DNA from 3 places in the Billgrantia sp. C5P2 genome. Region 1 is predicted to be linked to each of the others. Evidence: predicted binding sites of a transcription regulator. Region 1 holds the regulator's gene; each other region holds the start of a gene.
What was found. Region 1 encodes sigma-54, which starts transcription at its own class of promoters, with help from an activator protein. Its sites were predicted from a motif close to TGGCACNNNNNTTGCTNT; they were not measured.
Positions count from the first base shown of each region.

Region 2: a site for sigma-54 is predicted at 1,207-1,224, ahead of speB (agmatinase). Genes of this name have one in related genera too.
Region 3: a site for sigma-54 is predicted at 1,843-1,860, ahead of ACRWQA_RS21885 (NCS1 family nucleobase:cation symporter-1). Genes of this name have one in related genera too.

Region 1 covers NZ_CM128542.1:1,633,337-1,636,613, forward strand. Annotated here, with positions in the region: gene rapZ (RNase adapter RapZ) at 1-277, opposite strand, end outside; gene ptsN (PTS IIA-like nitrogen regulatory protein PtsN) at 323-793, opposite strand; gene hpf (ribosome hibernation-promoting factor, HPF/YfiA family) at 800-1,108, opposite strand; gene ACRWQA_RS07565 (RNA polymerase factor sigma-54) at 1,218-2,639, opposite strand; gene lptB (LPS export ABC transporter ATP-binding protein) at 2,797-3,277, opposite strand, start outside.
Region 2 covers NZ_CM128542.1:2,387,961-2,391,237, forward strand. Annotated here, with positions in the region: gene ACRWQA_RS11030 (sigma-54 interaction domain-containing protein) at 1-1,074, opposite strand, end outside; gene speB (agmatinase) at 1,276-2,226, shown strand; gene ACRWQA_RS11040 (YjiH family protein) at 2,271-3,277, shown strand, end outside.
Region 3 covers NZ_CM128542.1:4,695,702-4,698,978, reverse strand. Annotated here, with positions in the region: gene ACRWQA_RS21885 (NCS1 family nucleobase:cation symporter-1) at 278-1,786, opposite strand; gene ACRWQA_RS21880 (nitrilase-related carbon-nitrogen hydrolase) at 2,371-3,237, shown strand; gene hydA (dihydropyrimidinase) at 3,264-3,277, shown strand, end outside.

The DNA of each region.
Region 1 (3,277 bases):
CATCGGTGGTCAGGTAGATGATCTGGCAATCGACCTGCTTGGTGCGCAGCTCTTCCAGCAAGCGCGGGAAGCGCTCCAGGGCATGGGGCAGGTTGCGCGCATCGATGCTGACGGCGATGGATGTCTGGATCGTGGGGGAGCTGCGCAGCTCATCCACCAGGGGGCCAAGCAGCATCGCCGGCAGGTTGTCGATGGCGTAAAAGCCGATATCTTCGAGCGCTTGCAGTGCGATCGACTTGCCGGAACCGGAACGGCCGCTGATGATCACAAGCTGCATGATGGTTCTCCTGATCAGGGGCCGGCCGAACGGCGAAGGGGGAGGTCAGGCCGAGGACTGTCGTCGAATCGCTTCGATGAGACGCTCGTGGAGTTCGCGCTGGCTTTCGCACTTGCGCAGACGTGCGCGCGTTTCGGCATCGTTCATGACGCTGGCCACCTGGCTTAGCAGCGACAGATGCGTATCGTCGGCCTCCTCGGGCACCAACAGCACGAAGACGAGGTCGACCGGCTCTCCGTCGATGGCGTCGAAGTCGATGGGCTCGGCCAGTTTGAGAAAGGCAGCCACTGGGCTATGGCAGTGAGGGCTACGGGCGTGGGGGATGGCCACACCATTGCCGATGCCGGTACTGCCCAGCCTCTCGCGACCGACCAGTCTGCCGAAGACTTCCTGGCTGTCGAGGCTCGGAGTGTTCTGCGCAATGAAGGTGCTGAAGAACTCCAGCACCCTCTTCTTGCTACCCCCGGGAACGTCGAACAGCGCGCGTTCCGGGGGCAGGATGGTTTCCAATGTCATGGCAGCTCAGCGAATGCCGGCGCCCTGGGCGCGAGCCTGGGCTTTTTCCTTGTGTTTGACCAATTGACGGTCGAGCTTGTCGGTCAGCGCATCGATGGCGGCATACATGTCCTGATCGGAGGCTTCGGCATGAAGGTCGGCGCCGGCGGCGTGCAGCGTGCAGGCGGCCTGCTGGCGCTCCTTCTCGATCGAGAGCGTGACCTGCACATTGGTGATGTTGTCGTAATGTCGCTGGACGCGGCTCAGCTTCTCGCTCACGTAGTCACGCAGTGAATCGGTCAGTTCAACATGATGGCCGGTGATGTTGACTTGCATGACAAGCTCCTTCGTCCTTCGAGTGGTAGCTCGATTGTAACCCTTTTTCCTGCCCTGCATACCCCCCTCTGGCGGTTGGATTGCCCGGGGTCAGCGTTATGTCGTGGCGTCAACGAAAACGCTTGCGCTCGCTGGAGGAGGGGATTCCCAGAGCTTCGCGGTACTTGGCAACCGTGCGGCGGGCGACCTGGATGCCATCCTCGGCCAACAGCTCCACCAGGCGGCTGTCGGAGAGCGGTTTGCGCGGCGGTTCATCGGCGACGAGCTTGCGGATACGGGCGCGGATCGCCGTGCTGGAGTGAACGTCCCCGTCACCGTTTCCGCCGACATGGCTGGAGAAGAAGTACTTGAGCTCGAAGACGCCACGTGGGGTGTGGATGAACTTCTGCGTCGTCACTCGCGAAATGGTCGACTCGTGCATCTCGACGGCCTGGGCGATGTCGGCCAGCACCAGGGGTTTCATGGCCTCTTCGCCCTGTTCGAGAAACTCGAGCTGACGTGCCATGATCTCCCGCCCCACTCTCAGCAGGGTGTCGTTGCGGCTGGCGAGGCTCTTCATCAACCAGCGGGCTTCCTGCAGATGATCCTTGAGGAACTGGTTGTCTTGGCTCTTGTCCGCACGCCGCACCAGCGCGACATAGTCGGGCTGGATGCGTAGCCGCGGCAGCGCTTCGGCGTTGAGTTCCACGCGCCAGCCGGATTCGTCGTGGTAGGCGACCAGGTCCGGTGTGACGTAACTGCTGCTCACTTCGGCGTAGGCACTGCCGGGGCGGGGGTCCAGCGAGCGAACCAGGGCGATGACATCGTCCAGCGATTCGTCGTCCAGGCCCAGGCGGCGTTTCAGCAGGCGGCGGTCATCGGAGGCCAGTGCCTCGAGGAATTGGCGTACCAGGCGACGGGTCTGGGGCAGCAGTGGCGTATCGTCGGGCAGCGCGGCCAATTGCAGCATCAGGCATTCGCGCAGGTCGCGGGCGAATACGCCGGTGGGTTCGAACTGCTGCAGGCGCAGCAGGACCTGTTCGACTTCCCGGGTGGGCAGGCCCTCCAGGCCCTGTCGGCGCAGGCCGTCGCGAATGTCCTCCAGGGATTGTGCCAGGTAACCGGCGCCATTGACGGCATCGATCAGGCTCTCGGCAATGAGGCGCTGGCGGTCGCTCAAGTCGGTCATCGCCAATTGCCAGATCAGATGGCCGGTCAGCGTCTGCACCGAGGCCTGGCGCTCGAAATCCGGCCCTTCGCCGGTGGCGCCTCCGGAGCTCGTGCCATGATCGGGATAGGTGTCGGCCCAATCGCTGTCGGTGGACAGCTCGTTGGGTATCTCGTCGGCCCACTCATCGCTGGGGGTTTCGCTGACAGCCTGTTCGCCGAAGTCGTCATCGAGTTCCAGCATGGGATTGGATTCGAGTGCCTGCTGGATCTCCTGGCGTAGATCTAGGGTCGAGAGCTGCAGCAGGGCAATGGCCTGCTGCAGTTGGGGAGTCATGGTCAGCTGAGTGCCGACACGCAGTTGCAGGGATGCTTTCATGGCCATGAGGTAATGGGGCTCATCTGCCGGAAAACTCTACCCTAGTCGGGTCGACGATCACTTGCAAGATAATTCATTGCAATAAACATGCCATCGGCAATATTCATGCCTGTTTATGCAGTTGCAATAAGGATCAGGTGCTTGCTTGATGCGCGGGATTATACTACAGACGGAAATCCTCGCCCAGATAGACTTCGCGCACCCGCTGGTTGGCCAGGATGGCTTCGGCGTTCCCTTCGGCAATGATCTGGCCGTCCCCGACGATATAGGCCGAGTCGCAGATGTCGAGGGTCTCGCGAACGTTGTGGTCGGTGATCAGCACGCCGATGTTGCGTGCCTTGAGCTGGCGGATGATGCCCTTGATCTCGCCCACCGAGATCGGGTCGACACCGGCGAAGGGCTCGTCGAGCAGAATGAAGGCCGGCTCCGTGGCCAGCGCACGGGCGATCTCGACACGTCGGCGTTCACCGCCCGAGAGGCTCATGCCGAGGTTGTCGCGAATGTGGGTGACATGGAAGTCTTCCAGAAGTTGCTCGAGTCGCGCATGTCGTCCACGACGATCGAGATCCTTGCGCATCTCGAGGATGGCCATGATGTTGTCGGCCACCGACAGCTTGCGAAAGATCGAGGCTTCCTGAGGCAGG
Region 2 (3,277 bases), 750 kb from region 1:
CCACACGCTGCCATGCAGCAGCTTCTGACGACCATAGCGCTGGTTGAGTCGCTCCAGGCATGCCTCGACCAGTGCCGGGATATCCTCGCGGCGCTCGCGCAGTGGTGGCAACGTAACCGGGATCACATTTAGCCGATAATAGAGGTCGAGGCGGAACGCGCCCGTCTCGACGCGCTTGGCCAGGTCCTGGTTGGTGGCAACCACCAGGCGGAAATCGACCTGCCGCTGGCGGGTGTCACCCAATCGGGTGACGCTACCGTCCTGGATCACCTTGAGCAGCTTGGTCTGCATCAGTAGCGGCAGCTCACCGATCTCGTCGAGAAAGAGCGTGCCGCCCTGGGCCTGCTCCAGCAGCCCCGCCTTGCCCTGACGCGCCGCGCCGCTGAAGGCGCCTGGCTGGTAGCCGAACATCTCCGACTCGAACAGGTTCTCGGGGATTGCACCGCAGTTCACTTCGAGGAACGGACCCTCGCAGCGTCGACTCCAGCGGTGCAGCTGACGGGCGAAGGCGGTCTTGCCGACGCCGGACTCGCCCAGCATCAGCACGGTGGCATCCGAAGGCGCCACGCGCTTGAGCAACAGGGCGAGCTCGCGCATCACCTGGCTGCGGATCTCCAGGCTCTCCAGCACATCCTCGAGCTGGCCGTCCTCGCCAGAGGTTCCGCCCTGGCTGCGCTTGAGGTGCTCGCTGAAGCGCTTCTGCAAGAGCGCGTACTCGTCCTGCAGCAGTTGCAGGTCGGTGAGGTCGCGCGAGCGGCTGACGATACGCTCGAGCCGGCCATTGACATAGACCGGATGCGCCTCGGCGATCACCCGCCGGCCCGTGCCGGTCACCTGCATCAGTTGTGCCGGCTTGCCACTGCGAATCACCTCGAGGCTGATGGAAGGCTTGAGCACGCCGTCCGCCTCGAGGCGCTGCACCGAACTGCCGATCAAGCGCTCCCGCGCCATGCCATAAACCGCCACGGCTCCCGGACTCACGTCGAGTACGCGGCCCGAACCGTCGACGATGAAAAAGTGGTCATTGGCCGTCTCGACGATGGTTCGCACCACCTCCTGGTCGATCTCGCTCATTTCGCTCACGCTGCTCAAGAACCGGGATTCATTTTTGTATCGCGATGCATGAGTGTATCAACCCGCGGTCGACTCGATCCAATTATGAATTGTCACGCTGCTCTCAAGCCCATGAAATCGGCACTCCAGGGTTGGCACGGAAACTGCAACTCGTCATGACAAAGTAAAGCAGATCATGACAAAGCAAAGCAGAGGCTACCCATGACCGACTACAACCAGCCGCTCGGCGGCAACGAGATGCCCCGCTTCGGCGGCCCCGCCACCATGATGCGCCTGCCCACCCAGCCCACTGCTGAAGGGTTGGATGCCGCCTTCATCGGCGTGCCGCTCGACGTCGGAACATCCAATCGCCCGGGAACGCGCCTGGGGCCGCGCCAGATACGCGACGAGTCGCGCATGCTGCGTCCCTACAACATGGCCACACGCGCCGCCCCCTTCGACAGCCTGCAGGTGGCCGATATCGGAGACGTACCGATCAACACCTTCCATCTGCCCAAGACGGTGGACATCATCAGCCGCTTCTACGACGAGGTGCTCAGCCACGGCTGCATCCCGCTCACGCTTGGCGGCGACCACCTGATCACCCTGCCGATCCTGCGCGCCATCGCTAACAAGCATGGTCCGGTGGGGCTGATCCATATCGATGCCCACGCCGACGTCAACGAGCACATGTTCGGCGAGCCCCTCGCCCATGGCACGCCGTTTCGCCGCGCCCAGGAAGAAGGGCTGCTGGCCAAGGGCAAGGTGGTGCAGATCGGCCTGCGCGGGACCGGCTACGCCGCCGAGGACTTCGACTGGTGCCGCCAGCAGGGTTTCCGCGTCGTCACCGCCGAGGAGTGCTGGTACCGATCACTCGAGCCGCTGATGTCGGAAGTTCGCGAGCAGATGGGCAATACCCCTGTCTACATCACCTTCGACATCGACGGGCTGGACCCCTCCGTCGCCCCCGGCACCGGCACCGTCGAGATGGGTGGGCTGACCTCGGCCCAGGGGCTCGAGATCGTGCGTGGCGCCGCCGGGCTCAACATCGTCGGTGGTGACATGGTCGAGGTCTCGCCGCCCTACGACACCAGCGGCAACACGGCGCTGATGGGCGCCACCCTGCTCTACGAAATGCTGTGCGTCTTGCCGGGCGTCAAGCGCCGCGACTGACATGACATTGCATGACACTACAACGACAACCCAAGGGAGAGCCCATGTCCACCACTGACACCACCCGCCGAAGCGCCGCCGTCCCGGCGCCTTTCGAACGCGGCAACCTGCTGAAATTCATTATTCCCTCGGCCATCGGCGTCGGCCTGTTCCTGGTGCCGTTCCAGGTCGGCGACACCATCAACATTGGCATGGGGCTGATGGCCGACGGGCTCAAGGCACTGCTCGGCGGCGCTCTGCCGGCCATTGCCGTGATCGTGCTGGTGCTCTCGGTGCTGGCGACCTCCTGGGTCAAGCTCGTACGCCCTCGCTGGGCCGATCAAGGGGTGCTGCACGACATGTTCCACGTCGGCCCGGTGTGGTTCGGCATGCGCCTCCTGGGGGCGGCCTTCGCCCTGATGACCTTCTTCCAGTTCGGACCCGAGTTCGTCACCGCCTCCTTCACCGGTGGGGTGATGCTCAACGACCTGGCACCCGTGCTGCTGACCTTCTTCTTCTTTGCCGCCCTGCTGCTGCCGTTCCTGGTCGAGTTCGGTTTCATGGAGTTCATCGGCAGCCTGGTACGCAAGCCGTTCCGGGTGATCTTCAACCTGCCAGGCCGCAGCGCAATCGATGCCACCGCCTCGTGGATGGGCTCGGGCACCGTGGGCGTACTGATCACGACCCAGCAATACGAGCAGGGTTACTACAGCCGCCGCGAAGCCTCGGTCATCGCGACCAATTTCTCCATCGTGTCGATCGCCTTCAGCCTGCTGATCACCAGCTTCGTCGACCTCAACCACATGTTCGTGCAGTTCTACTTCACCGTGGTGGTGGCCGGGCTGATCGCCGCGGTCATCGTGCCGCGCCTCCCACCCCTGTCACGCAAGCCCGACACCTACTACGAGCCGGTCGGCTGCCAGCTGGCCGAAAAGCGCACCGACGAGATGGGCCTGCTGCGCTACAGCCTGACCCAGGCGGTACGCCGCGCCGAGCACGCCCCAGGCCCCAGAGAGCTCGCCCGCAACGCGCTGTTCAACGTGGCCGACATCTTCCTCGGCCTGCTGCCGCT
Region 3 (3,277 bases), 1.7 Mb from region 1:
CCTAGCTATCACTTCGAGGTAGTGGGTGACGAGCTGTGGTTCTTTTTCGATGGTTGGTTCTATAGGGCGAAGCGTATCTCGAGTAAATAAAACTTGAGCTGCCAAGGATGAATCGGTCTCTCCTCAGCGGGGTATGGCCTCAGCGCCGCCAGGCGGGGAACACGCAGCGGAACGGGGCGCCGTTGCCGGCGCCGTGCTGATGTGGGACCGCCACTATCGCGGCGAGCGTGACATCGCCGCGATTTGAGGGGCTGCTAGCCGAGCGTTCTCATGCGCCTCACAGGTGACGCTCCATATCGATGGCGGTCACAGGTACGGCCCGACCGGCGGGAGTCAGCATCAGGCTGGTGACGTAGTAGAGTACGGCACCCAGCAGCGAGCCGGTGAACCAGCCATAGTCGTAGAACCAGTTCATGGTGCCGGTGGCCAGTGACAGCAGGGTCAGCGAGACGGGAACGCCGAAGGCGATGAAGCCGGCCAGGTTGAAGGCGGGATAGGCCCGGCCGTCCTGGTAGAGGCTCGGCACGTCGAGTCGCTGGCGCTTGATCAGGAAATAATCCACCGCCATGACACCCGCGATGGGGCCCAACAGGCTGGAATAGCCGAGCAGCCAGTTCGAGTACATCTGCTCTAGCGAGACGCCGGCGCCGATCACTCCCGCCTTTTGCAGCAGGTCGTAGCCCATCAGAAGCACGCCCACAAGGCCGGTGATCAGCACGCCGCGCGTATGGTCGACCAGCTTGGGGGCCACGTTCTGGAAATCGTTGGTGGGGGAGACGATGTTGGCTGCCGTGTTGGTCGAGATCGTAGCCACGATGATCAGCACCATCGCGATGCCGACCCAGAATGGATTGTCGATCATGCCGATGAGGTTGACCGGGTCAGCTATGGTTCGACCGACCAGAGACTCCGAGGCGGCCGTCATCACCACGCCGAGGGCGGCGAAGAAGAACATGGTCAGGGGCAGCCCCAGCACCTGACCCACGATCTGATCCTTCTGGCTTCTGGCGAAACGACTGAAGTCGGGAATGTTGAGCGACAGCGTGGCCCAGAAGCCCACCATGGCCGTCAGGCCGGCAAGAAAGTAGCCGACGACCGAAGCGCCTTCCGGACGCGAGGGAGGCTGTGCCAGCAGCTCGGTCATCGACATGTGCGGCCAGGCCCAGAACATCAGCCCGATGCCAACCGCCAGCAGCAGGGGAGCGGCCAGTGTCTCCAGCCACTTGATCGATTCCGCCCCGCGGATCACCACGTAGAGGTTCATTGCGCCGAAGACGAAGAAGCCGATGACCTCGCCCACGCCCCCCAGCGCTTGCCAGGGTGGGAAGAGCGCAGCGAGCAGCAGATGGATGGCCAGGCCGCCGAACATGGTCTGGATGCCGAACCAGCCGCAGCCGACCAGGGCGCGAATCAGGCAGGGTACGTTGGAGCCGAGGATGCCGAACGAAGAGCGCAGTACCACCGGGAAGGGGATGCCGAACTTGGTCCCGGGAAAGGCGTTCAGCGTCAGCGGAATCAGCACGATCACGTTGGCAAGCAGTATCGCCAACAGCGCCTCGCCCACGCTGAGCCCGAAATAGGCGGTCAGAACGCCGCCCAGGGTATAGGTGGGCACGCAGATCGACATCCCGACCCAGAGCGCGGCGATGTTCCATTTCGACCAGGTCCTTTCGCTGGCCTTGGTGGGTGCGATGTCGTCATTGAACCGTGGACTGCTGCGTAAGTCGTCGCCTACCTCGAGTTCGATCAGGCCCTTCCTGTCCAACATCCTCGATGACTGGGTCATTGTTGTTCTCCGTCACTCGGTGCATGAGCTCATTGTTGTGTTGGTCTTGCTGGCAAGTAGCAATAACTGTGCCCATTGCCATTCGGTTGGCTGGCTCCCACGCCGAATTGTCCAGCTTGAGGCTTTCTTCGAGTGTTAAGTTTATGTTTTTGAAAGCTGACTCCATAGACAGCAATATATAGAGCGAGGCGGACAAAGAATTCTGAGGAATCATCGACTCCCGTGGAAGCGCCACATGACAGACTAGACACTTTCCAATTTGGTTCAAGATTCCTTAACAGGCTAATTTTAATCACTGTGTTAAAATTATAACATATTGATATTAAAACCAAATATAGAAGTCTGCATGGATTCAGAGTTGGTGCATGCCTCCCCCACTTTGGTGTAAACGACTGATGACGCGATAAATTTGCCTTGTTCTACAAGCGTTTGAGCCGGGCCGTGATGAATTCAACGTTTGCGCCTTGCTATCCCGTGTTAGAGCAACTAATTTCAAAAAGCTGTCTATTGAGTCAGCTTTTTGAAATTGCCCGTGCCCGCGTGGAAGGCGCAGGATGAAAACAATCACAATGAGATCGAACTCCATGCAGAAGATGACGATCGGCCTGATTCAGATGGGCCTCAAGACCAGTACCGATCTGGAACCCTCGGCGATCCGCGATGCCATGAACGAAGCACACCTGCCGCTGATCGAGCAGGCCGCCCAGGCCGGCGTGCAGGTACTCTGCTTTCAGGAAGTGTTCAACCAGCCCTATTTCTGTCCCAGCCAGGACCCGAAGTGGTATGCAGCCGCCGAACGGGTACCGGACGGCCCCACCTGCCGGATGATGCAGAAACTGGCTGCCGAGCATCGCATGGTGATGGTCGTACCGATCTATGAGGAGACCGTGACCGGCATCTACTACAACACCGCTGCCGTGTTCGATGCCGATGGCAGCTACCTGGGCAAGTATCACAAGACCCACATTCCCCAAGTTGCCGGCTTCTGGGAGAAGTACTTCTTCAAGCCGGGCAAGTCGGACTGGCCGGTTTTCGATACCGCCTACGGCAAGATCGGCGTCTACATCTGCTACGACCGTCATTTCCCCGAGGGCTGGCGGGCACTGGCGCTCAACGGTGCCGAAGTGATCTTCAATCCCTCGGCTACCGTGGCCGGGCTCTCCCAGTACCTCTGGGAGCTCGAGCAGCCCGCTTCCGCCGCCGCCAACGGCTGCTTCATCGCCGCCATCAACCGGGTCGGCACCGAGGCGCCGTGGAACATCGGCGAATTCTACGGCAGTTCCTACATCGTCAATCCGCGCGGGCAGATCGAGGCCCAGGCAAGCGACAAGGCGGACGAACTGCTGGTCCATGAGATCGATCTCGCGATGGTGCGTGAGATACGCAACAACTGGCAGTTCTTCCGCGACCGTCGCCCGGAGGCCTATGGGCGTCTCACCGACGGCGAATGAAGACAACAACGAAGGAGAAACGCGACATGAGCCTCTTGAT